2 regions of the Parabacteroides sp. AM17-47 genome follow, and region 2 is predicted to be linked to the other one. Evidence: riboswitches for the same ligand, from Rfam matches in the RefSeq annotation. Region 2 holds a riboswitch; the other holds the start of a gene.
What was found. A riboswitch is a leader RNA that binds a small molecule or an ion and turns the genes downstream of it on or off. The one in region 2 is predicted to bind cobalamin.

Region 1: another riboswitch for cobalamin. It lies ahead of DW205_RS09115 (ABC transporter substrate-binding protein); the one in region 2 lies ahead of DW205_RS04990 (threonine/serine exporter ThrE family protein).

The regions. Positions count from the first base shown of each region.
Region 1 is NZ_QTLI01000009.1:134,151-152,612, reverse strand. Features, by position in the region: gene DW205_RS09150 (fimbrillin family protein) at 1-1,392, opposite strand, end outside; gene DW205_RS09145 (DNA-binding domain-containing protein) at 1,540-2,307, opposite strand; gene DW205_RS09140 (DUF4906 domain-containing protein) at 2,364-4,763, opposite strand; gene DW205_RS09135 (AAA family ATPase) at 5,356-7,041, opposite strand; gene DW205_RS09130 (DUF4906 domain-containing protein) at 7,195-9,645, opposite strand; gene DW205_RS09125 (ABC transporter ATP-binding protein) at 10,447-11,460, opposite strand; gene DW205_RS09120 (iron ABC transporter permease) at 11,462-12,499, opposite strand; gene DW205_RS09115 (ABC transporter substrate-binding protein) at 12,509-13,672, opposite strand; cobalamin riboswitch at 13,735-13,934, opposite strand; gene DW205_RS09110 (precorrin-2 C(20)-methyltransferase) at 14,001-14,705, shown strand; gene DW205_RS09105 (hypothetical protein) at 14,754-15,266, opposite strand; gene DW205_RS09100 (formate--tetrahydrofolate ligase) at 15,660-17,327, shown strand; gene proS (proline--tRNA ligase) at 17,426-18,462, opposite strand, start outside.
Region 2 is NZ_QTLI01000005.1:57,526-64,584, forward strand. Features, by position in the region: gene DW205_RS04970 (TonB-dependent receptor) at 1-1,179, shown strand, start outside; gene DW205_RS04975 (YncE family protein) at 1,176-2,330, shown strand; gene DW205_RS04980 (hypothetical protein) at 2,340-3,620, shown strand; gene DW205_RS04985 (DUF5074 domain-containing protein) at 3,617-5,473, shown strand; cobalamin riboswitch at 5,485-5,684, shown strand; gene DW205_RS04990 (threonine/serine exporter ThrE family protein) at 5,730-7,059, shown strand, end outside.

The sequences.
Region 1 (18,462 bases), on a different contig from region 2:
CACGAATCCGGGGAGCGTCACTACGCCATCCACCACGGGGATACCATTCCCGTCATCGGAAGAATAGATGATCACCGAGCTGGTCTCCCCGACCGGGACCACCTCTCCATCCGACAAGGACACCTTAGCTACCGAGGCTAGCCCGTTCAGCTTGACGGCATGTACGCTATACCCGTCCGGCGCTCCTTTGACACGTAGGCGGAAGCTGAGTTGCGTCAGCAGGTGCTTATGGATCAAGGACGTTTCCGTAGCGTCGAAACGGCGGGACAGGGAACCGCTCCGCTCATCGGTCAGCATCAAGTCTTCCTGCCCCGTCAGCTCGTACCGTACCTCGCCGTTCACGTGGGGGGCGGCGGGGTGATAGCTGCGGATGAAAAGCGCAGAGCCGTCCGTGGGATAGTAGCGCTCCGGGTCCAAGAGGATATCGCCCTCCGTGGCCGTCCCCGTCCAATGCTCCGTGTAATCGCCGGCGGAAGTGCCTACGGCGATGGATACGGGCGTGGAGTCGAAAACGTCCACGGCGGCACGGGTCTGGATGCCGGTGTAAAGGCGGATCGGGACGGCGGGGCTTACCTTCAAGGAGAGATCCAGCGTATCACGGCCCGAGGACATGGCCTCATGCAGGCTCGCGGTCAGGTTCTCCTTGTAGCTGAAACGCTCGCCGCCGGCGGTCTCGAACGAGAGCGTGCAGACGTTGCTCCGGTCCGAGCCGTCCAGCGTCACCGTACCCAAGATACCCGCCACGGCTTGGTAAACGCCCGCCACGCCCGCAGCCGAGGCACGGAAATCAAGGTCGAGCACACCCACTCCTGTCGCTATCCGGTCAGACAGGCGCACCGACGAGGCTATCCCGTCCAAACGGCCCTCCACCTTCGCCCCGCCGAAGCCTTTCCCCGCGTCGATGGTAAGGCGCAAGATCCGGCGGATATCCTTGGGGGTCGATGAGATCGCGGTCTCATCGCCATCGGTCACTTTAATCCCCGTCACGCTCTCCACGTAAAGAGGGCTATCCAGCGATACCAGCAGGCTGTCGCTTCCCGAGGGAAGGGCGGCGGCATAGGCTTTCCCCAGATTCTCCGTATCGCTCAACCGGACTTCGGCGGGGTTGGCGCCCGCGACCAGCAGTGCGTACTCCCCCACCACGAGCCGCTCGCTCCACGACCACGTAGACGGCGTTCCGGCGGGCTCTTCCTTCCCCGCCACGCTGGAACCATCCGCCTTATAAGCGAAAACGGCCAAGGGAGTATCGCCCGTATGTCGCACGGATACCCGCAACAATCCCTCGCCGGAACCGGGAACGGGTGGTTCCGGATCGTCCTTACCGCAAGCTCCCAAGACGAGGAAGCCGAGTAATAAAAAAGCTGTTTTTTTCGATAAATGTCTTAATCTCATATACTAGTTTATCTATAGTTTTTCCTTTCCCTCTGTACGGGCCGGTTCCCTGCCGTCGGGGAGGGTGTCTCCCTAGCGTTAGGGACAATGCCTCCCTAGTGTTAGGGATGATGTCTCCCCTGTGCTAGGGATGATGCCTCCCCCGGATCAAATCTCATCCGGGCTCTCGGAGTCGCCTCCCCCGGCGCCCACGGTGAGCGGCAGCTTGTACTCGATCGTGCGGGGAGACTTGAGCAAGGTGACGCCTTTCGAGAACTGCGTCACGATGCGCAGCCTGTACTTGCCGTCGGTCAAGGCCGGTACGCGGGCGATGATACGGCTGGGGTCGTTTTGCGTGAGGCGGCGGGTCACGGGCGTAACCTTCTCGCCGTCTTCCGACACGAAAAAGATACCTACCGAGCTGTCCGCCCCGTTAATACGGATACGGTCGCCCTCGATCAGTATGTCCTCGTTCGGGGTGATAGAGCCGTTGGACAATCCCGTGAAGGTATCGGTCACCATGCCGATGCGCCCTACCTCAGACTTGGCTCCGAGAACCTCCACGCCCACCTTGCTCAACGCGTCACGCATCTCGGCGGAGGGCACGATATCGAGCGTCAGCTTATGGATAGCGGGATCGAACTTCGCCGTCTCGCCTCCCCAAGGGCCCGTGATACGGGGCGTGTACTGGCACACCTCGGTGAGTAGGCTGTAGCCCATCATGAGGTGCTCCCGCACGATGCGGTCGCGTTGCTTGATGATAGAGAGCAAGGTGTCGTACTTGATCTCGGAACCTTCCTTGATGATGGCGTTGGCTATATTCTCGTTGTGCAGGGTGTCTTTTTGGGTCAATACCTCCGCGATGTAGTCGTTGTCGTCATCCTTGGTTAACAAATTCGGCCGAAGCCATACTTTCCAGTAATACTCGTTTGCCATGATTGGTTTGTTTTTAATTGTTAGTAATCCGTTTAATTATATGTTATGTCATGATCTTATTCTTGGATACAGCGGATGTTTTGGGCATCACGGTTATCTTTGCCGACGAACTTAAGTCCTCCTCCCCCTTCTACGATCCCACCGCTACGACTGGCGACAAATACGCTACTCATTTTGGCATTGGAGGCTGTAATAGCCAAGAAAGTCGTGTATCCCACATTATTTAATGTGGTCAAATCCGCCGGATAACCGGAGAATCGCAGGTACGTGCCGTTTGCCGTATTATCGTATTTCAAAAGGACTCCACCATTTTTTTCAGAATTAGATAGTATCGTATTCCAGTCAGAGGAATTACGGCTTATTAGTACTTGAAGTTCATTCTGTGTCGGAACCCGCCAACCGGCAGGACATGGATCATGCACGGTTTTGCTGTCACTCCAAGTGGGCCTGCCGTTCGCATCCGAACTGGGATTGGATGACCATTCCTGATTTTGGGGCTGCCCAAAAGCCTCGGGATGCTGATAGGCATGATGAACCGAGCTGAAATTAAGACCTGTCGGCATCACCCATGTGATTCCGTCCGCCTTATACCTGTTCAGGCAATGCTTGGGAGGTAGGGCGGCATTGATGGTGAATTTATATTGATTCGCTATTTTTTCCGCCGTATAGCTTCCGGGGAAAGGGTCTTTACGTGCCCTCTGGTAATGAAAACCGTTGGCACGCGACATATCGAGGATATCGGAGGGGACGGACACATAGCCATCGTAGGCGCCTAGGCAACGATCCATGATGGGCTTATATGAGGTCGCCCCGTTCTGCAATTTCAAGATGCGCTGGTTGTCCGGCAAGAGAATGGTAGCGTCGGTTGTTGCCGAGGGACTATAATCCGTTACCCACACATGCCAGCTCCAAAGGATATTGCCCGTTCCGTTCTCGCCATCGTAGGCGGCGATAAGGCCACTGCCTCCCGTGGTGTTCGGAGCGACACGGCAGTAGATACGGGCATCCGTGAGGCTGTCGCCGTTCTTTAGCTCCACGATGTTCGTGTGATCATCTTCGGCCGGTACCTGCGGGGCGTATTTGTTAACGACTCCCAGTGCGGGGTCGCCCAAGTCGCCATCCTCCAGCGTCTGCCACAATACTTTCACAGATTTTATCGGGGTGGAGAAGGTAGTGCCCGAAAGGCCGCACCAGTCTCGCAATATCGTATTGCCTCCGGCTACTCCCTTTATAGTGTAGTTGTATGGGTTGAAGCAGAACGCTCCACCCGGTTTTACCATAAAGCAGTTCGCTGTGGGGACTATGTTGTTGTTGTTCTGCGAGGCAGGGATTGGGTCGATGATGGTTATGCGACGGTCGTCAACTGGAAGCGTATTGTGCGACATCTCTACATTATATATATAGTTCGTGTTATCGTATAAGTCGAACTCCTTGCTGGTGCTGCCACCCAGATAGATGCGGTAGTTCAGTTTCTTCCGGCTATCCGTTTCGTTGCCGCCGTCGCTCTTGTGGCGAGAGATGAAGGTAGCGTAGGCGCTGCCCTTCGGGGCGTTCGCCTTCGTGCGGTAATAAGCGGAGGAGGCGTAGGCGCTCTCCCCGCGTACGACGGAGGGAATCCAGCAGGTATAGCTTCCCTCGTCCGAGACGCTTGCCACCTGTATGGTGGTATATTGATCCAACAGGGACGGGTAGGTATCGTCATTGACGGGTTTCAACAACCTGTAGTCTACGGGGATGGATTGCAGCAGGACTTGCTCTAGAGTATAGCCGGTTTTCTCCGATTCGTTTTTCCAAGACAGCGTCAGGCGGGTAGCCAAGCGGCGCAGGAGGATGCGGACATCCGTACCGTCAGGGCTTTGGATCTCGCCTGCCGAGGTTACGTTCACCTTAGGCAGGTGAAGGATATAGGGCATGGCCTTTATATCCCCCTCATTCTTGATCCCCTCGATCATGGATGCCGTGGCTGTCGTGCTTTGCACGGCGGAAAGGCTTTTCCCGCTAAGGGAACCCACCGTGTAGGCGGAACCGTTATATCCCCGGGCGATTATCACCAGCTGGCAATTGTCCAAAGCCTCCAGCGTGACCGTGAAGGAGGAACCAATCTCAACGGCGCTCGTATAACTCACTCCTTTGCCGGTTTTAAAATTACCGCCCGCATCGTATTGCCAGATCTCCAAGCCGTAAAGCTTATCCGGCTTGGCGGTGGCCAACGGGTCTTCTACGGCAGCCTTGGTCTTGGCAGAGGATTGCAGCCGCACATTGAGACCGGAGCCGGAACCAACGCCCTCCCCCGCTTTCGTACCGGACGTGCCGCCGGCAAGCGATGCGGCATCCACCTCGTCGGCGATACCCACGCAGAGCGATACCTCCACCGCCTTGCCCTCACCCGTAGATGGGCAGGGTGAATCGAGACGATTCTCACAACTTGACATTCCTAACATCGATACTATTGACATCATGATCAATACTGCTTTTTGTAATTTTACACCTATTTCCTCCATACCTGCACGTGCTTTTTCACTACTACATTTTACATTTTTTTACTTGAATCACGCTGTCTCTTTCTTACGCAGAAAGAGACAACAGGAGAATAAACGCTCCTATCCGCTGTTTTTCAAGCCCTTGGAAATGTTAATAGGACAAGGCATGTCACGCTTGACGGCTCGCTATTGTTTGTCTTTTTTAATTTTGACAAAAGATTTAAGCACTCACCTTGCCTTTATCAGCAATTTGAGCTACTTTTACGTCCGAAAACGGATATTTATCCGTCATTCTGAAAGTTGTCTCTTTCTGCGTAAGAAAGAGACAACTTTTTTTCTTTCATCTCTTCATTCTCAATATCTTCCATTTTATTTCCTTTTTTACATTTTCATGCATTTCGCTTTTTGTCTCTTTACAAATCACTACTCATTTAACATTTCGGACTTACTGTCCGGAAAGGCACGCACGAAACCGCACGATACCCGACGGGGGTACCGTGTAACTTCACGCATGCGACAACAATTATATCATCGCATGACGGGATTAATAAGGATAAGGAGTGTTATTTTACTCGGTGGTCTTCACCCACACACGTTTGCCATCGAACGTGATCGCCATTTTGAGAATGTCTCGCACCCCAGCCGCATGGAGCGTGGCGGCGTATTGCTTCTTCTCGATCTGCGCCAAGGCGGAATCAAGCACCTTGTCCACAGACTCGTCAAACATAGGGTCGTACACTTTCAACTCCATGATAAAACCCCTGCCACCAAGGTCACGGGGACGAAGAAGGATGTCGTAACGGCCCAAACCCGACTCACGGTTACTGCTCACCTCGTACGCGCCGTTGCTAACCAGCATTCCCAACAAGAACGCCTGATAGACCTTTTCCGGCTCACGGCCGTTCGTGTCGTAATAGGAGAGCGTATTCACGACGAAGTCATTCAATAGCCGCTGGAAGATATTCATCTCGTTCTCGTCCAAAGCCTGCAGCATCATCTCCAAGCGGTCGTTCTTCACGGGGCCGTCGTTGATCCAGCCCCGGATGATCGTAGAAAAAACCGTGGAAACCTCCGTGTTCGGCACCCCCAAGGTGTACGACATCAAGTGATCCGGGGTCATTCTCCCCTCCGACGCTTTCAGATAGCCGCTGAACAGCATGAAAGACCAGATGTTGGACGCGCTAGACAACAAGTCCGGGAAAGCCAGCTTGTCGTTGATCACGCTACACAGGCTACCGCCTTGGACAAGCGTCTCGATCCCCTTCCGTACTTGGGAGGGGCCCTCCGCTATCAAATGACGAAGCAACACGTCTGAGCCCGTGTTCACCCAGTAAGGGGCAAAGACACCACCTTTATTTATATAGTTCAATACAGACCATGGATTATAGACCACCTCATTCCCGAACAGGTAACCGTTATACCAGTGCTTGACCTCTGACTTCTGATCACCCAACGAGTATGAGTCGAGCAGCGTGTCGACATCCACTTGCGTGAAGCCAAACGCCGTACACATCGGACGATCCAGCAAGGTATCCACGTCGATATTGTTCAGCCCGCTAAAGATCGACTCCTTGCTTACACGGAGGATACCCGTGATTACACCGCGGAAGATAGACGTATTGTCCTTGAAAACCATCGACATAAAATTGCGCATGAAGACGATCATCCGATCATAAAAGCCCTTGTCGAAAGCCACATGAATGGGGGTGTCATACTCATCGAGCAATACCAGAGGGGGCATACCCCAATGAAGCGTCAACAGTTCGGATAGCAAGCTAATGGAACCCTCTAATTGCCCCCGGGAAGCCTTGCCCTCATAAAGTGCCATAAAGTCATCCAAGTAATTAGGCCGCATCTTGGGAGAATCGAGCAAGTAAGCATGGCGAGTAAACTCGTTTTTCAACTCATAGCCTATCCTGACCAACGTGTCCTCGAACGTATCCGCCTTGCAGTCCTTCAACGTCAACATGATCACAGGGTATTGACCTTGATGCTTATCGAAATCCTTCCACTCCCGGATACGCTTGCCGTCGAACAACGGGCGGAACACGTTACCATCCGTCTTCTCGAAGAAGTACCGCAGCATCGAAAGGTTCAGCGTCTTGCCGAAGCGACGCGGACGGGGCAACAACGTGATCAAAGCGCCTTCTTCTATTATCTGACGGATAAAATCGGTCTTATCCACATAGTAATAGCCCTCATCTATCATTTTCTTGTAATCGCTGATGCCGATCGGTAGTCTTCTCGTTTCCATAAGTATCCCTATTTTGAGTTGTGAATACAAATATAACAATTTATATGACAACAGCGATTATCACTTTTCCTTATTAATCTCATCATGTCAAAGAACGTTTCCCCAAGCGTTTACGGCAAGGCACGAGGGGGGGAGCCTTTATGGTTCGTCGTATCAATTCGCCCGTTCCTGGATGCAACGAAGAGGTATGGCCTCACGTAAATGTCCGGAAGTGGGCAAGGTTCCATATTTAGCAGTCAGATTATAATCCCTTCTGAAATGTTTAGCGCCAGCTTTGCTTGCAACGTCGTTTCGGCACCAAAGCAGCGTGTTCTCACCAATCCCAAGATACTGATCGCTTAAATACCAATAACCGGTATATCGGATATAGGTCGTCCTCCTCTGCTCTTTATCAAAATAGACAACGATACCCCCATCTGTCTTTTCGCCATTGTTTTGCATATTCATCAAATACAGGCTAGGACCTGTAGCGCTATGGTTGACATCATTGAATAAGGGATAATAGTTCTCCACTTTTGTCACCCGCCAGCCGGCCGGGCATGGGTCGTGAACGGTCTTCACCGAACTACCACCCCAAGCTTGTTTTACATCATTTAGATTCGTGATCCAGGAAAGATTATCAGCGTTATTGCCACTTGGCTTATAAATAGATGACGGGTCTTTATAGGCTTCCCTAAAAGTCGTGGCAGAAGGTACTATCTTACGTGAATAATAAGTAACACCATCCGGCCTATATAAATTCAATATATTTTTCACGGGTTTAGTCAAATCTATACGCTCTATTTTGGACACGTACTTTGTAGTATAACTACTGGGGAAAGGGTCCTTTCTACCCCATTGATAATGGAAACCATGTGCCTTCGACCTATCCTCCTCTTCCGCGGGTATCGTGGTATATCCGGCTAAAGCGCCCAGATTACGATCCATGATAGGATATTGATTCGGATGATTCCCATACGTATATTTTTGCTTACGTTTTGTCTCCGGCTCGTCTACCGAGGCATCCCCGGTAGCGTCCGGATGATAATCTGTCACCCATACGTGCCAACTCCAGAGAATATCGCCTTTGTCGTTTCTCGCCGCTATCAAGCCGCTACCTCCGGTCGTGTTAGGGGCGACACGGCAATAGATCCGTCCTTGCCCCTGGCCAGACAAGGGGTTCTTCGTTATATCCTGACCGTCGTCTCTCTTTATGTCCACAATATTCGTATGATCCTCTTCGGTATTTACGATACCCATTACCGGATCTCCCAAATCTCCGCTTTCCAAGGTCTGCCATAAAAGTTCCACGGAAGTGATACCCCCCTCCGTGTCAGCCCACCCTTTCAGTGTGGAATTCTCTTGATCCGCCGTCCCATCGACCGTATATTTATAGGGATCGAAACAAAAGGCGCCTCCCGGAACAATCATGAAACAGTTGGCCGTGGGAACCAAGTTATTGTTATTCTCGGAAGCCCCGATCGGATTCACGATGGTAATACGTTTGTCATCCACCGGAAGCTCCGAGTGTGACATCTTAATCCCGTAAACATAGTTCGTATTGTCGTACAGATTGAAATCATGACTTGAACTTCCTCCCAAATAGACACGGTAACTCAATTTTTTCTTGATATTCACAGGATCTTGTGATACCAGCGTAATGTAAACACTACCTTTCGGAGCGTTCACTTTCGTGCGATAATAGAGGGACGTGGCATTCGGGCTTTCGCCTCGTAGCACACTGGGGATCCAGCAAGTATAGCTGCCCGACTCCTCTACATCGGGAACCTGCAAGGTAGAGTATTGATCCAGTAAAGAGGGATATGTCGCCTTGTCCTCCGGATGACGCAATAATCGGTAATTGGCAGGTATGGATTGAAGCATAACTTGTTTCAAGACATATCCCGTGTTTTTCGAGACGTTTTCCCATGTGATCGTCAGCCGGGAAGCCAAACGGCGTAATAAGACGCGGATATCCTGTCCCTCCGGGTTCTGTATCCTATACGTCTCGCCCTCCTTCACTATACAGACATGAGGGAGAAGCAAGAGATAGGGCATCACTTTTATTTGATCCTTTGTCGTTATCGAGTTTATTACCGAAGAATCCAGCATCATGTCCTGAATATCCGACAGCCTCTTGCCCTTAAGGGACTCAATCGTGTTTTTCGAGCCATTATATCCACGGGCGACGATCAGCAATTGGCATTCGGTCTCGGGGGTTGACAGTGTCGCAAGATCTACCAAAGGCACGGTGAAGGATTCCCCTATGGATTTATTACCCAGGTTTTGCGTGCTGTTATTGATGCAATTTCCCGCCCGGTCGTATTGCCAGATCTCCAAACCATATAACTTATCGGGTTTGGCCGTAGCCAAGGGATCTTCAGGAACCGTTATAGCCTTCGTGCCCATGTTTTGACCGGAGAACAGACGCACATCAAAGCCAAAGCCTTCATTAGCCTCCGTGTGGATAGATCTCGTACTCAATGCCGCCGCATCTTCCCAGTCTGCCAATCCCACGCATAGCGATACCTCCACCGTCTTGCCCTCACCCGTAGACGGGCAGGGTGAATCGAGACGATCCTCACAACTTGACATTCCTAACACCCATACTATTGACATCATCATCAATACTGCTTTTTGTAATTTTACACCCATTTCCTCCATACCTGCACGTGCTTTTTCACTACTACATTTCACATTTTTTTGCTTGAATCACGTTGTCTCTTTCTTACGCAGAAAGAGACAACAGGAGGATAAACGCTCCTATCCGCTGTTTTTCAATCCCTTGGAAATGTTAATAGGACAAGGCACGTCACGCTTGACGGCTCGCTATTGTTTGTCTTTTTTAATTTTGATAAAAGATTTAAGCACTCTCCTTGCCTTTATCAGCAATTTGAGCTACTTTTACACCCGAAAACGGATATTTACCCGTCATTCTGAAAGTTGTCTCTTTCTGCGTAAGAAAGAGACATTTTTTTTCTCCCTACTTCTTTATTCTCAATCACTTCTATTTTTCGATTCATTTTACATTATCGTTTTTTTTACCGTTTGTCTCTTTACATCTCACTACTCATTTAACATTTAGGACTTACTGTCCGGAAAGGCACGCACGAGCTAGCACGATTCCCGACGGAAGAACCGTGTAAAGATCCATACATGCAAACTTCATATTGTTACATGACGTTGAATTAAATGTCTAATTGTTTCGATTTTGTCTATATTCATTAGGTGTAACCCCAACCATTTTCTTGAACCAACACCTGTACGTAGAAGTGACAGGAATGGTGGAATTAAAGTTGTATGTATCTTTCAAGCAATTACAGGAAAGCCGACGAAGCTAGCTTACTTTAAAACAATGGATTTGAATGGAAAAAATTCATAACTATGAATGAAGAAAAACATAGTTATGAATTGAAAATTTCATAGTTATGATTTTTCAGTATCAAAATAGGCAAGTAATTCTTCTATCGTTTGGGTGATATAGGTACTGCCGGAAGTCTCATGGATGATAAAGTAGGTGGTCTTTAAATCGCCAGTCTCAATCCAGATATTCGATTCCACTTCCCGATTCGCCAAAATTCCGTTTCGCTGGAGCGCTTTACGCACCATAGCGTATTTCTGGCCATGTCCAACGAGGCGGATCTGTCGGGAGAATTGATTATCTATACGGAATAACCCGGTATCCTTATCGAAAACAATCCCTTTCCGGGCGAAGAAATTGCTTAAATGACCACTCAATGCCAAATCCTCGGGGGTACCGGTAGAGATACCATTTGCTTTGTCCATTAACCATATCTTATCCGATATCTGGAGAGCCAGCTCCAAATCGTGAGTGGACATAAATATCGTCTTATTCGTTTTCCGGGTTAGATGATGGAGTAATTGCATAATCTCTACCTTGCTGGGAAAATCAAGGAATGCGGTAGGTTCATCCAAGTAAATAACCGGAGTCTCCTGAGCGAGCGCCTTAGCGATCATCACTTTCTGGCGTTCTCCATCCGATAAGGTATGGACCATGCGGGATGCTAGTTCCTCAATGCGGACAAGGGCGATGGATTCTTCCACGATCCGCTTATCATCCTTGCTCAACTTGCCCCAGAAGCCGGTATACGGGCTACGTCCCATCCCGACCAATTCCCGTACCAACATATTCCGGATCTCACATTTATCGGTCAGCACGACACCGATCGTGGTGCTCAATTCCTTATCGGAATAAGCATCTATATCTTTTCCTAGGACCAATATTTCCCCATCTAATTTAGGTTGGAAAGCCGATAACGTGCGCAATAAAGTAGACTTCCCCACCCCGTTAGCACCCAGCAAACAGGTTAATTCACCACTATAGATCGTAGAGTGTATACCTTTAGCTACCAGCTTTGTACTACTCTTAGAATGGTAACCGATCGAAAGTCCGTTAATATGAATCGTATCTTGTTTCATCTTACTCGTTCAATTCATTCTTTCGTTTTCTAAATAATACCGAGGCCACTACAGGAGCACCGACTAAAGCGGTTACCGAGTTGACAGGTAACGCTCCCTCGAACCCCGGCATACGGGCGATCAAATTACAGATCAACGCCAACGCCGCACCGGCGAATAAGACCGCAGGCATTAAAATCCGATGGTCGGAAGTTTGAAATATGGCCCGGCATAAATGCGGAACGGCTAGCCCCAAGAAGATAATAGGTCCGCAATAAGCCGTGACAATCGCCGTAAGGACCCCGGCCGAGGTGATAACCAACAAACGGGCCCGCTTGATATTAAGTCCCAAATTGCGTGCGTAGCTATCCCCAAGAAGCATCAAGTTCATGGTCTTGATAAGCAGGAACGAGAGAGGGATCAAGATTGTCATAAGAATCGCGAACAACGTCATCTGATTACCGGAAACACGGGCGAAACTACCCAATCCCCAAATCACGTATGCACGGATATCCTCCTCGACGCTAAAGAATTTAAGTACACCGATCACGGCGTTTGCCACGTAACCGATCATCACACCGATAATCAACAACGTGACATTTCCTTTTACCTTTTGGGAAACATACACGATCAGCGCCATCACGGATAAGGAACCGATCACGGCCGCTATCGATAAGGCGATCTCCCCCATAAAACCAAGTTTACTCAAGGCAACGCCCCCTAAACTACCGCTTAACAACACCACGAAAGCGACACCCATGCTCGCTCCCGAACTGATACCTAAGACCGAAGGTCCGGCCAATGGATTACGGAAAACGGTTTGCATCTGTAAGCCGCTGATGGATAAGCCAGCTCCCGCTACCAACGCTGTCAATGCCTGTGGTAGTCGAGATTTCCAGATAATATTCTGCCATGTAATAGGCTCATTTCCTGAATTCCAGATAATATGCCAAACCGATTGAAGAGGAATAGAGACTGACCCCAACACCAAATTCAAAAAGATTAGAACAAAAATAGCCGTGACAATCGCCAGCATCCATAGGGTATTTGAATGTCTCATCAGTGTTCCTTATTTAAGTCGAGAATAATAGACCGGCTCATGATCCGGTAATAAATCCGGATGAAAGATATGAAGCAAATCCGCTAGGACGATCTCCGGTTCTGTCGGCATACTCTCATAAAACGGCGTGTTCTTCATATTACAATAGATAATCCCTTTCTCCCGGAACGCACGGAAATCCGCATAACGAGGATCTTGCTCTTTCAATGCCTCATAGCTAAACGTTCCCGGGAAACTATTCACGATACGCCAGTAATCAGCATCGTCCGCTTGGTTATAGACCGTCTCGAAGTCTAATGTAACACCACCGGATCGCTCATCGTCTTTCAAGAAATAATCAGCGCCGGCATCCTTGAAAAGCTGTGCCAAGAAACTCTTTCCTCCTACGGCATACCAGTTTCCACCCCGTAACTCGCCACTAAAAACTATCGGACGTTTTTTAACATTGCCATCCGCCGTAAGTTCCTTTAATTCATTATACCTCTTCTCAATGGCGGCAAAACGCTCATTGCCCTCTTTCTCTACCCCTAACAACAAGCCTATGAACTTGATCCATTCAGCTTGTCCCAATGGCGTAGTCTCCTTATAACCCAAATGGGGAATCAAGGGGATACCCACGTCTTTCAGCGTCTCATAGCCTCCCCGCTTGAATGGCGATACAAGGATCAAATCAGGATTCATACTCATGATAACCTCGTTATCGAAATTTCCCTCTATACCGATCTTTGCGGTTTTACCTTCTTTCAGGCGTTCGTTCATCTCTTTATTGAACAAATGCCGTGTACTGGTAATCCCAACGACCTTATCCAAGGCACCCAATTTAATAAAATTCGATAATTGCAGGGAAGTCATACAGATAACGCTTCGGATAGGAAGCTCTATCACCGTATAATCAACAGGAATCCCCGTGGGTTTCGAACCTCTTTTTACGAACGCATAATGAAACGTGGTGCTTTCCTCGTTTTGAGGATCTTGGATATCAGCCAAGACATATTGATCCGCATAGGTAAGCTTGAATCCTTGGGCGTATAAAGGCTTAACCTGCTCTTGCGAGAATGCGGATTGCTCTACGGAAGCCGTCTTCCCTATTTCTCCTTTTTCACGGATACCTGAAGTACATGATAAAGTCAATACCGATAAAAGCAAGCATCCACTCGCTATAAACTTATTCATAATCCTTGTTTAATTGACAGTTGATCATTGACAGTTACTCTCGTCCTGCTCCACGGGACAGCAACATTTATTTATGAACCGGCAGGTCTTCTGACTTACTTCCATTCTGGACGCCTTCCCGATTACGAAACCAGTGGCCAAGGTATTGTCCGAATGTTTAGAAGTTCACAGCAGCGTGGTCTGTCCGGGATTCTCACCCGGTTCCCTTTTAATCCGCCTCCCAGAAAAAGAGATAAGCGGAGCCTATTACAGCGACAAAAGTAGTAAGAATATTTGTATACATCCGCAATTTTAAGGACTTTTGCGTTTCAAATAAAAACAAATACACATGAATCATCCTATTCACTTCGTCTCATTAGGTCCCGGTGATCCGGAATTAATTACGCTGAAAGGGCTTAATACATTACAAAAGGCTGATATTATCTATTGTCCTGCTACACAAGGCAAGCATGGAATCATATCTCGGGCGACGGATATATTGAAAGCTATTGAGGTAGACGAATCCTTGATCCATCCGTTTATTTTGCCAATGAGTAAGGAACGGACAGATGCGTTAAACGCTTATAACGAATTGTTTCTGGATGCCCAAGCTGAATATTTGAAAGGAAAACAAATCGTGATCGTCGCCGAGGGAGACGCTGGTTTTTATTCATCTATACAATATGTATACGATAAATTCGAGGAAGCAGGAATCCCGGTAGATCGAATCGCAGGAATTCCGGCATTTATAGCGGCAGGTGCTTTGGCCGGGATACATATCGTAAAACAAGAGGAGCAAATTAATGTAATCCCCGGGACTGCGTCGTTCGATGAACTTTCGGCAAAAATAGAAAATGGAATGATCATCGTCATCATGAAATTACCGGGTTGCCAAGAGGCTATTCATACTTGTATCCGGCAGTATGCGGATAAGGCGGTTTTTCATTATTTCGAGAATGTTGGAACAGGAAAAGAATATTATACTACTGATATCACCATTATACATTCCAAGGATTTCCCCTATTTCTCCCTACTGATTGTCCAACCTCGCTAAAAGAAGAAGGCTGCCCGGAGAGTAACCAAACCCGGACAGCCCATCTTATTACGCTACATGCAATATATGCTTAAGCTGATCGATATGGAAACGAAGTGTATCCATATAAGGTTTCACTGAATTATGGTACATGATCGCTTTTGCGTGCATATCTTCCAACTCGCTTACTTTACGGTTCGCCTCACGCATTTTACAAGCGTTGTAGCGAATACCCGATACATGTCCTTTGATATCCTCGATCGCTTGGTTTCCCCGGTTGAAGATAGACTCTGCTTCTTCCGGAGCGTATACCGTATAGGCTTGGGCAACGTCATCCAGTAATGCCTGTTGATAAGAGCCGGCTATCGGGAGCAATTGATGGATCGCATGATGACATAAAGAATGAACCTCGTTTTGAAGCTTCTTCAATTCTACTTCCCACTTTGATTCACATACTTCATCCAATTGTTTGACTTCCGCTACGACACAGCCGCTAAACAATTCCACTACCATCTTTTCCCATGCTTCTGCTACCCACGATTTAGTAGCAAATGTAACCTGACTAAATCTTACTGTTGACATAACCTTAAATTTACATATTATATTGCTAATGTTATTAATCTCTTATCTATTTCAATTTATCACACTCAAATCATTTTATCTTTCTTTTTATCGTTGCGACACCACAAAATTAATCAAATTATCATAGATGGATAATTTTAAAGACTATTTTATAATTCTTTAAGAGTGCGACAAGCAAAACGTATGATTTTTGCAAAGTTCACTTTACAAAAAGTTTAATTTCAAGCCTAACAGCTATCACAAAAAGCAAGATCATCGCCATCTTCGCACAAAAATATCAAAATAACACAATCTTATTATTCCATAAAGGGGGAAAACCTTGTTCCGTATCATTTTGTTATTATAATAAATTAGATTTACTTTGTTCAAACTATATAAACTTACATAAAGCACATGAAATCGGACATTGAGATAGCAAGAGAAACAGACTTGCGTAAAATTAAGGAAGTTGCGACAACGTTAGGTATCCCTCGTGAGGAAGTACAAAATTATGGCAGGTATATTGCCAAGGTTCCTATCCATTTGATCGATAAAAAGCAAATGGACCAGCATAATTTAATTTTAGTGACCGCTATCACTCCCACTAAAGCGGGAATCGGAAAGACTACGGTTTCGATCGGTCTGGCTTTAGGTCTGAATAAAATAGGGAAGAAAGCGGTGGTCGCTTTACGTGAGCCGTCTCTTGGCCCGTGTTTCGGCATGAAAGGTGGTGCTGCCGGAGGTGGATATGCCCAAGTGCTTCCTATGGAAAACATCAACTTGCATTTTACAGGGGATTTTCATGCGGTTACTTCCGCCCACAATATGATTACCGCTTTATTGGATAACTATATTTATCAGACTCGCAACACCTGCGAGGGATTGAAGGAGATCAAATGGAAACGGGTTCTTGACGTAAACGACCGTAGCTTACGTAACATCGTATCGGGTCTAGGAGGCTCGGCGAACGGTGTCCCTACCGAGACCGGATTTGACATCACTCCCGCTTCAGAGATCATGGCGATCCTTTGCTTGGCTACGGATATAGAGGATTTGAAACGACGTGTCGGAAATATTTTATTGGGTTATACAAACGAAGATAAGCCTTTCACGGTAAATGATCTTGGCATAGCCGGAGCTATTACCGTATTGCTAAAAGACGCATTACTGCCGAACCTAGTACAAACAACGGAGAATACTCCCGCATTTGTACATGGAGGTCCTTTCGCTAATATCGCCCATGGATGTAATTCCATATTGGCCACCCAAATGGCTCTTACTTATGGAGATTATGTGATTACGGAGGCTGGTTTCGGCGCTGATCTGGGCGCGGAGAAATTCTTTAATATCAAATGTAGAAAAGCGGGGCTTTCACCGAAACTGACAGTCATCGTAGCGACTGCCCAGAGCTTGAAACTTCATGGTGGCGTTCCTGAAAAAGAAATCAAGGAACCGAATATCGAAGGATTAAAGAACGGATTCGCTAACTTAGATAAACACATTGAGAATATGAAGAGCTTCGGACAGCAAGTAATCGTGACTTTCAACCGTTTCGCTACCGATACGGACGAGGAGATCGCTTTAGTGGCTGAGCATTGCAAGGAAAAAGGGGTTGGATTCGCCATGAATAACGTTTTCTCTGAAGGAGGTGAAGGGGGTACGGAACTTGCCCGCTTAGTGGTTGATACGATCGAAAATCATCCTTCCGCTCCTTTACAATATACATATGATCTGAATGATCCGATCCGTACGAAGGTACAAAAAGTGGCCCAGAAGATATACGGAGCCTCTTCGATTGTTTATACGACTTTGGCCGATAAAAAATTGCGTCAGATCGAAAGCTTGGGTATTTCCCATTATCCGATCTGTATCGCCAAGACTCAATATTCATTCTCTTCCGATCCGAAAGCTTATGGGGTCGCCAAGGATTTCGAACTAAAAGTACGAGATGTAATCATCAATAACGGAGCCGAGATGATCGTTGTCGTCATGGGCGAGATCATGCGTATGCCGGGGCTCCCTAAAGAGCCGCAAGCCCGAAAGATCGATATCGTGGATGGCATGATTGAGGGATTGAGTTAATAGACAGTAAAACAATTTAAATAAAAAAAGGTACGCCTCACACATTCAGTAAGGCGTACCTTTTTTATAACCACTCTCGCCCCGAAACCGGGGGGCGATCAATAAGCTCTGGCGAACAGTACCCGGCAAGCCGACGGTTTACCTGTCACCATACACTTACCCGGAGTCTTATCACCAGCTAAAGGAATACAGCGGATCGTAGCTTTCGTCTCGTTCTTGATCAATTCTTCTGTTTCCGGGGTTCCATCCCAGTGGGCCATGATGAAGACGCCATCCTCGATCTTCTCCTTAAATTCCTCATACGTATCTACGTTTATGATGTTAGCCTCACGGTGATCGTACGCTTTCTTGAAGATATTCGCTTGGATTTCCTCCAACAGATTCTTCACGTATTCCTCAATGCCATCACAAGTGATCGTCTCCTTCTCCAAAGTATCACGGCGCATTACTTCGATTGTATTATTCTCCAAATCACGACCACCCATAGCCAAACGCACGGGAACACCTTTTAACTCGTACTCAGCGAACTTCCAGCCCGGCTTCTTGTTATCAGCGTCATCATATTTCACGGAAATGCCTAACGCTTTCAATTTAGCCACGATACCAGCGACCTTCTCGCTGATCTGCGTCAATTGCTCAGCGCTACGGTAGATCGGTACGATCACAACCTGTATCGGAGCCAAATGTGGAGGCAATACCAAACCGTTATCATCAGAGTGAGACATAATCAACGCTCCGATCAAACGTGTGGAAACACCCCAAGAAGTAGCCCAAGCATAGTCGCTCTTACCGTTCTTGTCGATGAAAGTAACGTCGAAAGCCTTACCGAAGTTCTGCCCCAAGAAATGGGAAGTTCCCGCCTGCAAAGCTTTTCCATCCTGCATCATCGCCTCGATCGTATAGGTATCCAAAGCACCGGCGAAACGCTCGCTCTCAGACTTCACGCCCTTTATTACCGGCATTGCCATATAATTCTCTGCGAAGTTCGCATAAACGTCTTGCATCTTCTTAGCTTCTATCTCCGCTTCTTCACGAGTAGCGTGAGCGGTATGGCCTTCCTGCCACAAGAACTCAGCCGTACGAAGGAACAAGCGAGTACGCATCTCCCAGCGCATCACGTTCGCCCATTGGTTGC
Region 2 (7,059 bases):
TGGAGACGTGGTGAACGGGTATGGGATACGAACTCTTTCATGCAAGGCTCCTATATCAAAGAAATCAATAGCAAATTCAAGACGCAGGTGAACGCGAAATATGCATTCTACCGTACGCATTATGTGAATAACGACGACAAGCTGATTCATGTAGATAACCTGTATAAGCAACGAGAGATTTACCTATCCTCCGCGAATGTCTATTCCATCCTCTCAAACTGGGATGTATCCGCCTCTTACGACTTGCAATGGAACAAGATGAACGCCGATATGTACGGATTCGTTTACCCGGAACGCTTCACCAACCTCCTTTCGGTCGCCACGGCGCTCCGGTTAGGGAAAGTAAAATTACAGGCCAGCGGACTGGCGACCTTTATCAACGACCGTGTAAAAGAAGGCCCCACACCGGAAGCCCGGCAAATCCTTACACCCGCCGTATTCGCCTCCTACAAGCCGTTCGAGAAACAAGACTTTAATGTACGCGCTTTCTATAAACGAATCTTCCGTATGCCTACCTTCAACGATTTATATTACGCCGATATGGGAAACTCCAAATTAAACCCAGAATATGTAACCCAATATGATGCCGGCTTCGCTTACACGAAAACATGGGAGAACCATCTTTTCTATCGCTTCAAGATACAGGCGGATGGTTATTTCAACAAGGTGAAAGACAAGATCATCGCTTATCCCAAAGGCCAGCAATTCCGTTGGACTATGTTGAATTTAGGTAAGGTAGAAATCAAAGGCATAGATGTCAGCACGGAAACGACCGTCAATCCGGTAAAAGATTTATTCGTCACGCTACGAATACAATACACCTATCAAAAGGCCCAAGACTTCACGGATCCCTCGGATACCTATTACGGAGATCAAATCCCTTATATCCCTTGGCACAGCGGTTCCGCCATCGCGCAAGCGTCCTTCAAGGGATGGAACCTCAACTACAGTTTCATCTATGTGGGAGAGCGGTATAACCAGCAGGAAAATATCAAATACAATTATACGCAACCTTGGTATACCAGCGATATCTCCTTGTCGAAAGATTTGAAATTCAATTTCGGGCTTATCAAGGCCGCCGTGGAGGTAAACAACCTGTTAAGCCAAGATTACGACGTGATCCTGAATTATCCGATGCCGAAGCGAAATTACAAAGTGTCTTTAACCATCGAGATATGAAAAGATATACATTATATATAATAGGTATCCTGATCGGTTGCGCTTTTTCATCCTGCCGCAAGATCGAGATCGTAGTTCCCTCGGAATACGAGCTGGTCTCCGACGGTATCCATCCCGAGGCGAATCCTCAAGGGATGTATTTGGTGAACGAAGGGAATATGGGAAGCAATAAATGTACGCTGGATTATCTGGATTACGTGAACGGTTATTATATCCGTAACCTCTACTCGGAACGGAACCCGAACGTAGTCAAGGAGCTGGGCGATGTCGGCAACGATATCCAGATTTACGGAAGCAAGCTTTATGTCGTAGTCAATTGTTCCCATAAAGTAGAAATACTGGATGCCCGGACTTGCGAGCGGATCACGCAAATAGACATTCCCAACTGCCGGTACATCCGTTTTTACCGGGGAAACGCCTATGTAACCTCTTATGTCGGTCCGGTGCAAATCGACCCGAACGCCCCGCAAGGAGCCGTATACAGGGTAGACACGACCAGCCTGAAAGTAGACGCCAAAGTCATAGTCGGTTTCCAACCGGATGAGTTGGAGATTTTGGGTGAATATATCTACGTAGCGAATTCTGGAGGATATCGTGCCCCGGAGTACGACAATACGGTTTCCGTAATCGAGCTAAACCGTTTCAAGCAAGTTCAAAAGATTCCGGTAGGGATCAATCTGCATCGTATCCGTGCGGACAAATACGGTAAATTATGGGTAACTTCCCGGGGAGATTACGATACGGTACATTCCAACCTGTATGTACTGGAAAAACGAAAAGGATATAACGAGATGGTGGTTACCGATACCCTGAATATCCCTTGCTCTAACCTTTGCATCAGCGGAGATTCCCTTTTCTATTACAGTACGGAATGGAACGTGAACACGCAGAGTAACAGCATCTCGTACGGAATCATAGATGTCCGTACCAAAGAGGTGATCAGCACGAACTTTATCACCGACGGTAGCGAGAAAGACATTCGTATCCCATACGGGATCATGGTCCATCCCTATACGAAAGACATCTTCGTCACCGATGCCAAGAACTACGTATCCAGCGGGACCCTCTATTGCTACGATAAGAACGGAATACGAAAATGGGGCGTACGTACCGGGGATATCCCCGCCCATATGGTTTTCCTTTATAAATAGAACAGCGTTATGAGACAAGTTTTATATCTATTCATTTCAGGTTTCCTAGCATTTCTATCCTGTACCCAAGACAAGATACAGATGGTTAGCTTGGGTATCGATGATGTCTATTATCTGCCCCGCATGAAAACCTATCTACTCAGCCCAGCCTTTACCGGCGACGAGTATCGGTGGACACTGCACCGGAACGGGACGGACTCTCTCGTATCTACCGAACGTTCTTATATCTTCCTCGCGAAAGATACGGGCACCTATCAGATGACCTTCGAGATCATCGATAAGGAGACCCCCTATAAGCACGATTTTCGTTTCGAGGTGATGCAGGAGGAAATAGAATATAGCCCTTATTTATCCAAAGTGTACGACTTTTGTCCCGCACCGGGTCAGTTCGTCAATACGATGCCCGAATATGAGGAAGGCGATACGAAAGAAACCATACTGAAAAAGGTAGAGGAGAATATCTCCGGTACGAACGACGTGATGATTTCCCTCGGAGGATACGGAGGATACGTTATCTTCGGCTTCGACCATACGGTCATCAACGTCAAAGGGAAGAAGGACTTTATGATCCTTGGGAACTCTTTCTATTCCGACCTGCCGGAATATCAAGAAAAAAAGGGAGGCAGCTGCGAGCCCGGTATTGTCATGGTCTCTTTCGACACGAACCAGAACGGCTTACCGGACGATGAATGGTACGAACTGGCCGGTAGTGAATACTATAAACCGGAAACCATCAAGAATTATCGCATTACTTATGATCGTCCGGATCCCAACAAGATCCCCGAGCCAGACATGGGCCAGCAATGGAGTGACGCTACTTATGTACCATGGAAAGATAATCAAGGCAATACCGGTTATATAGCGAAAAATATATATCATACGCAAAGTTATTATCCGATGTGGATTGAAGAGAATTCCTTGACTTTCTCCGGTACCCGGTTAAAGGATAACGCTACAGACGAGAGTGATACGGGTAAATACTACGTACTCTATTCGTATCCATGGGGATACGTGGATAACCATCCGAACGATTACAAGGATCTGAACAGCTTCGATATCGAATGGGCCGTGGATGCGGAAGGTAATAAGGTGGAATTACACGGCGTGGACTTTATCAAGGTATACACGGCGGTAAACCAATATTGCGGTTGGATCGGAGAGACCTCGACGGAGATTATCCGTGCGCAGGATTTACACATCGCCCCCCCTTCCATCATCGTACCCGATCCGGTAAGCGAACAAATGAAATTACAATATGATCAAGCAATCTTAAAAATAAAAGGCTTATGAAAAAGACGATTACCTTACTTCTCTGTACGTTCGCCACGAGCGGCCTAATGGCCCAAGGCAATACCTCATGGATCGCCGCCGGCATCGATCAGGCCCAAATGAGGGATGTACCGTCACAATCTTCCATCCTGCGTTCCACGGATATGGATTACAGTCAAGGTACATTTATCGTAAACGAGGATTGGTACGGCCATCAGAACAGTACCGTCAATTTCCTTACTCAAGATGGAGAATGGCACTATCGTGTCTTCCAGACCGAGAATCCGGGGCATGAGTTAGGATGTACCACGCAATTCGGTACGATCTATGGCGATAAGTTCTACCTAGTCTCTAAGCAAGAACGAGATCCCGGGGCAAAAATCACCGGAAGCCGGTTTGCCGTATGCGATGCCAAGACCATGAAGGTGATCAAAGAATTCAAGTATATCGCCCAAAACGCCGAGGGCAAATCCATAGCCGACGGCCGTTCCTATCTTCCGGTAGACGAGCACAAAGGCTATATAGGAACCAGCAACGGTATCTGGATCTACGATAGCGATAAGATGACGATCGGCAAACAAATAGAAGGTTCCGGAAATCCGAACGCCGATGGATACGGTGAGTTGTATTATGCCCAGATCGGTACCATGGTACGTGCCAACGACCTTGTCTTTGCCGTCCATCAACAATATGGTTTATTGATAATAGACCCGAAAACCGATAAAATTATCCGTACCATCGCCGCCCCGATCGAGAAAGAGACCGTAAAAGGGCAAGAGAAGGAGATTCAACGAGGTTTCGGCTCTATCGTTCAATCCAAGGATGGTACGCTCTGGATCAGCATGACCCAGAATACGGCCGGGGATGGTTCCGCCTTGGAATATATGCTAAACTTGAACCCCTATACCTTTAAGGTGGACACGGTAAAGATCCCGTTAAGCGAGACCATCGGTGTCGTTCCGAACTCTTGGTACGCATGGACCGCCGACGGTTTCTGCGCCAGTGCCAAGGAAAATAAAATCTATTGGAACGGACAGCCCAAAGAAGGAAGCTGGTTCACCGGCTACCAAATCTGCGGATATGATATCGACAAGAAGCAATTCTTCCAATTGATCGACCTTAGGAAACTGGACTGGGATTGGCGCTTGTACGGAACCGGATTTCGCCTTAACCCAAAAACCGACGAGCTATACACCTTCTTGTATCATGAATTCCAAGATCCTACGCACATGTTAGCTCGTATAAATAACAAAGGCGAAGTGGTACAAGAATATTCGATGATCGTAAACTATTGGTTCCCCGCTATCCCGGTTTTCCCGGATAACGCCGCACCGGTAATATCTTCCGATTTCCCTTCCTCTATCGTATTAACCGAGGAAAAGCCGGTCTATAAACTCGCTTTAGGCAATATGGTGACCGATGAGGACAATATGGATGCCGCCATCGTAAAATCAGTCTCATCCGTTACTCCCTCCAGCCCGATTAACGCGATCGTTCGTAATGACTCCTTAATTATCAGTACAACCTCAGATATCAAGGAATATCAGGAGGCTACAATAACCGTCCGCTTCAACTCGAACGGAAAGATCGTCACCAAGAACATGGTCGTAACAACCGAAGAAGCACCGACAAGCATAGAAGAGCTATCGCAGCCGACCTTGAAAATCTATCCGAACCCGGCGGTTAACTCGATACAAATCAATATCGATACCCCGGCGGAGATAGAGATCTATACATCTCGCGGAACAATGGTCCGGAAATCCACGATCAATCCCGGAGAATCCATCAACGTAAGCGATCTATCCCAAGGCCTCTATTTCATCCGTATCATAACCGGAGGGAAGACAGAGACCGTAAGGATGATTAAGAAATAAAAAAAATTCCTTACCTTTGTGCCCGAATTGGTTTCGTAATGCCTATTCGGGCATACGGATTAAAAGGGAATCCGGTGAGAATCCGGAACAGTCCCGCTGCTGTGAAACTCCTTTAACATTCTAATACTACTTTCGCCACTGGCTCAAGGTAGTCGGGAAGGCATTAGGATGGGAGCTAGTCAGAAGACCTGCCATTCATTTAAGATTCATATCCTCGTGGACTAGGATATAGAGTACAACATAAGAATTAAAAGAAATGATGACAGACAAGGAAGTATTGTTGTTACGGCGCAAATTGGATCTTTTGCTCCGTACGGGAAAATTGTTGATGGAAAGTGCCGCCGACACGAATCGTATCGAGCGAAACATGAAACGAGTTGCCGCCTTTATGGGTATCCCCGAGGAGAAACTGCATATCGATATCCGATGGACCATGATCATGGTGAACGTAAGCGATGAGCGAAATTCCTTCTCCAAATTCCAGAAATGCGAGAAGCACGGAATCAATATGACGGCAATCTCACAGGTAAGCAAGCTTTCATGGCGGGCGATCGAGCAAGATTATTCCTTGGATAAATATGAGGAAGAACTGGAGAAGATCGTTCACCAACCCCGGAATTATACCCCTTATATCGTAGCCATCGGAGCGGGATTCGCATGCGGAGGATTCTGTAAGCTATTTGGATGCGACTGGATGGCATTCCTATTCGCTTCCATTTGCGCTTTCGTCGGGTTTAGGGTACGGGCCCGCTGTGTCGAAGCTGGACTTAACGTATATATGAGTATCGCCGCGGCCGCTTTCGTATCCACCTGCTTGGCATATGCGTCCTCCTTCTCCGGGCTATCCGACACACCTTATCATCCATTATTAGCCTGCGCCTTGTTTATCGTGCCGGGCGTACCCTTGATCAACTTCGTGGATGATATGCTAGACAATCATTTGCTGGTCGGCATCACCCGAGCCTCCAATACGGTCATGATGGTAGCCGCCATGACCTTCGGCATCGCGTTCGCCATGCGGGTACTTGTCATGAATGATGTCGAGATAGATCATAAGTTCAGTGAATTGAGTATGGTTCCACATGATCCGTACTACATATACGCAATAGCGGCAGCAATTTCGGCCATGGGTTTCTCCATGATATTCAACATCCAGCGTCGGCTATTATGGGTAGTGGCCGTAGGAGGTATCATCGCCGTATGTACCCGTAACTTCGTAAACTTCGAGTTGGGATATGGTCCCGTAATCGGCTCGTTCATGGGAAGTTTCGTAGTCAGCGTGCTTGCCGTCAAAGCCGTCCATTGGTGCCACGTTCCCAATCATGTGCTGACCATCCCATCGGTTATCCCCATGATCCCGGGAGTCTTGATGTATCGTTCTTTATTAGCGTTCATTAATCTGCATGGAGTAATCGGTGAGGTCACAAACGCATTCTTCAACGGGATCAATTCCGCACTCATCATTCTTTGTATCTCACTCGGTGTAGCTGTCCCGAACATCTTCGCCCGTCGTTACATCGCCAAAGATCGCCAACGACATTTACAAGAGGAACTGGAAAAGCGCCGGGAAAGAGGGAAGTTCATTG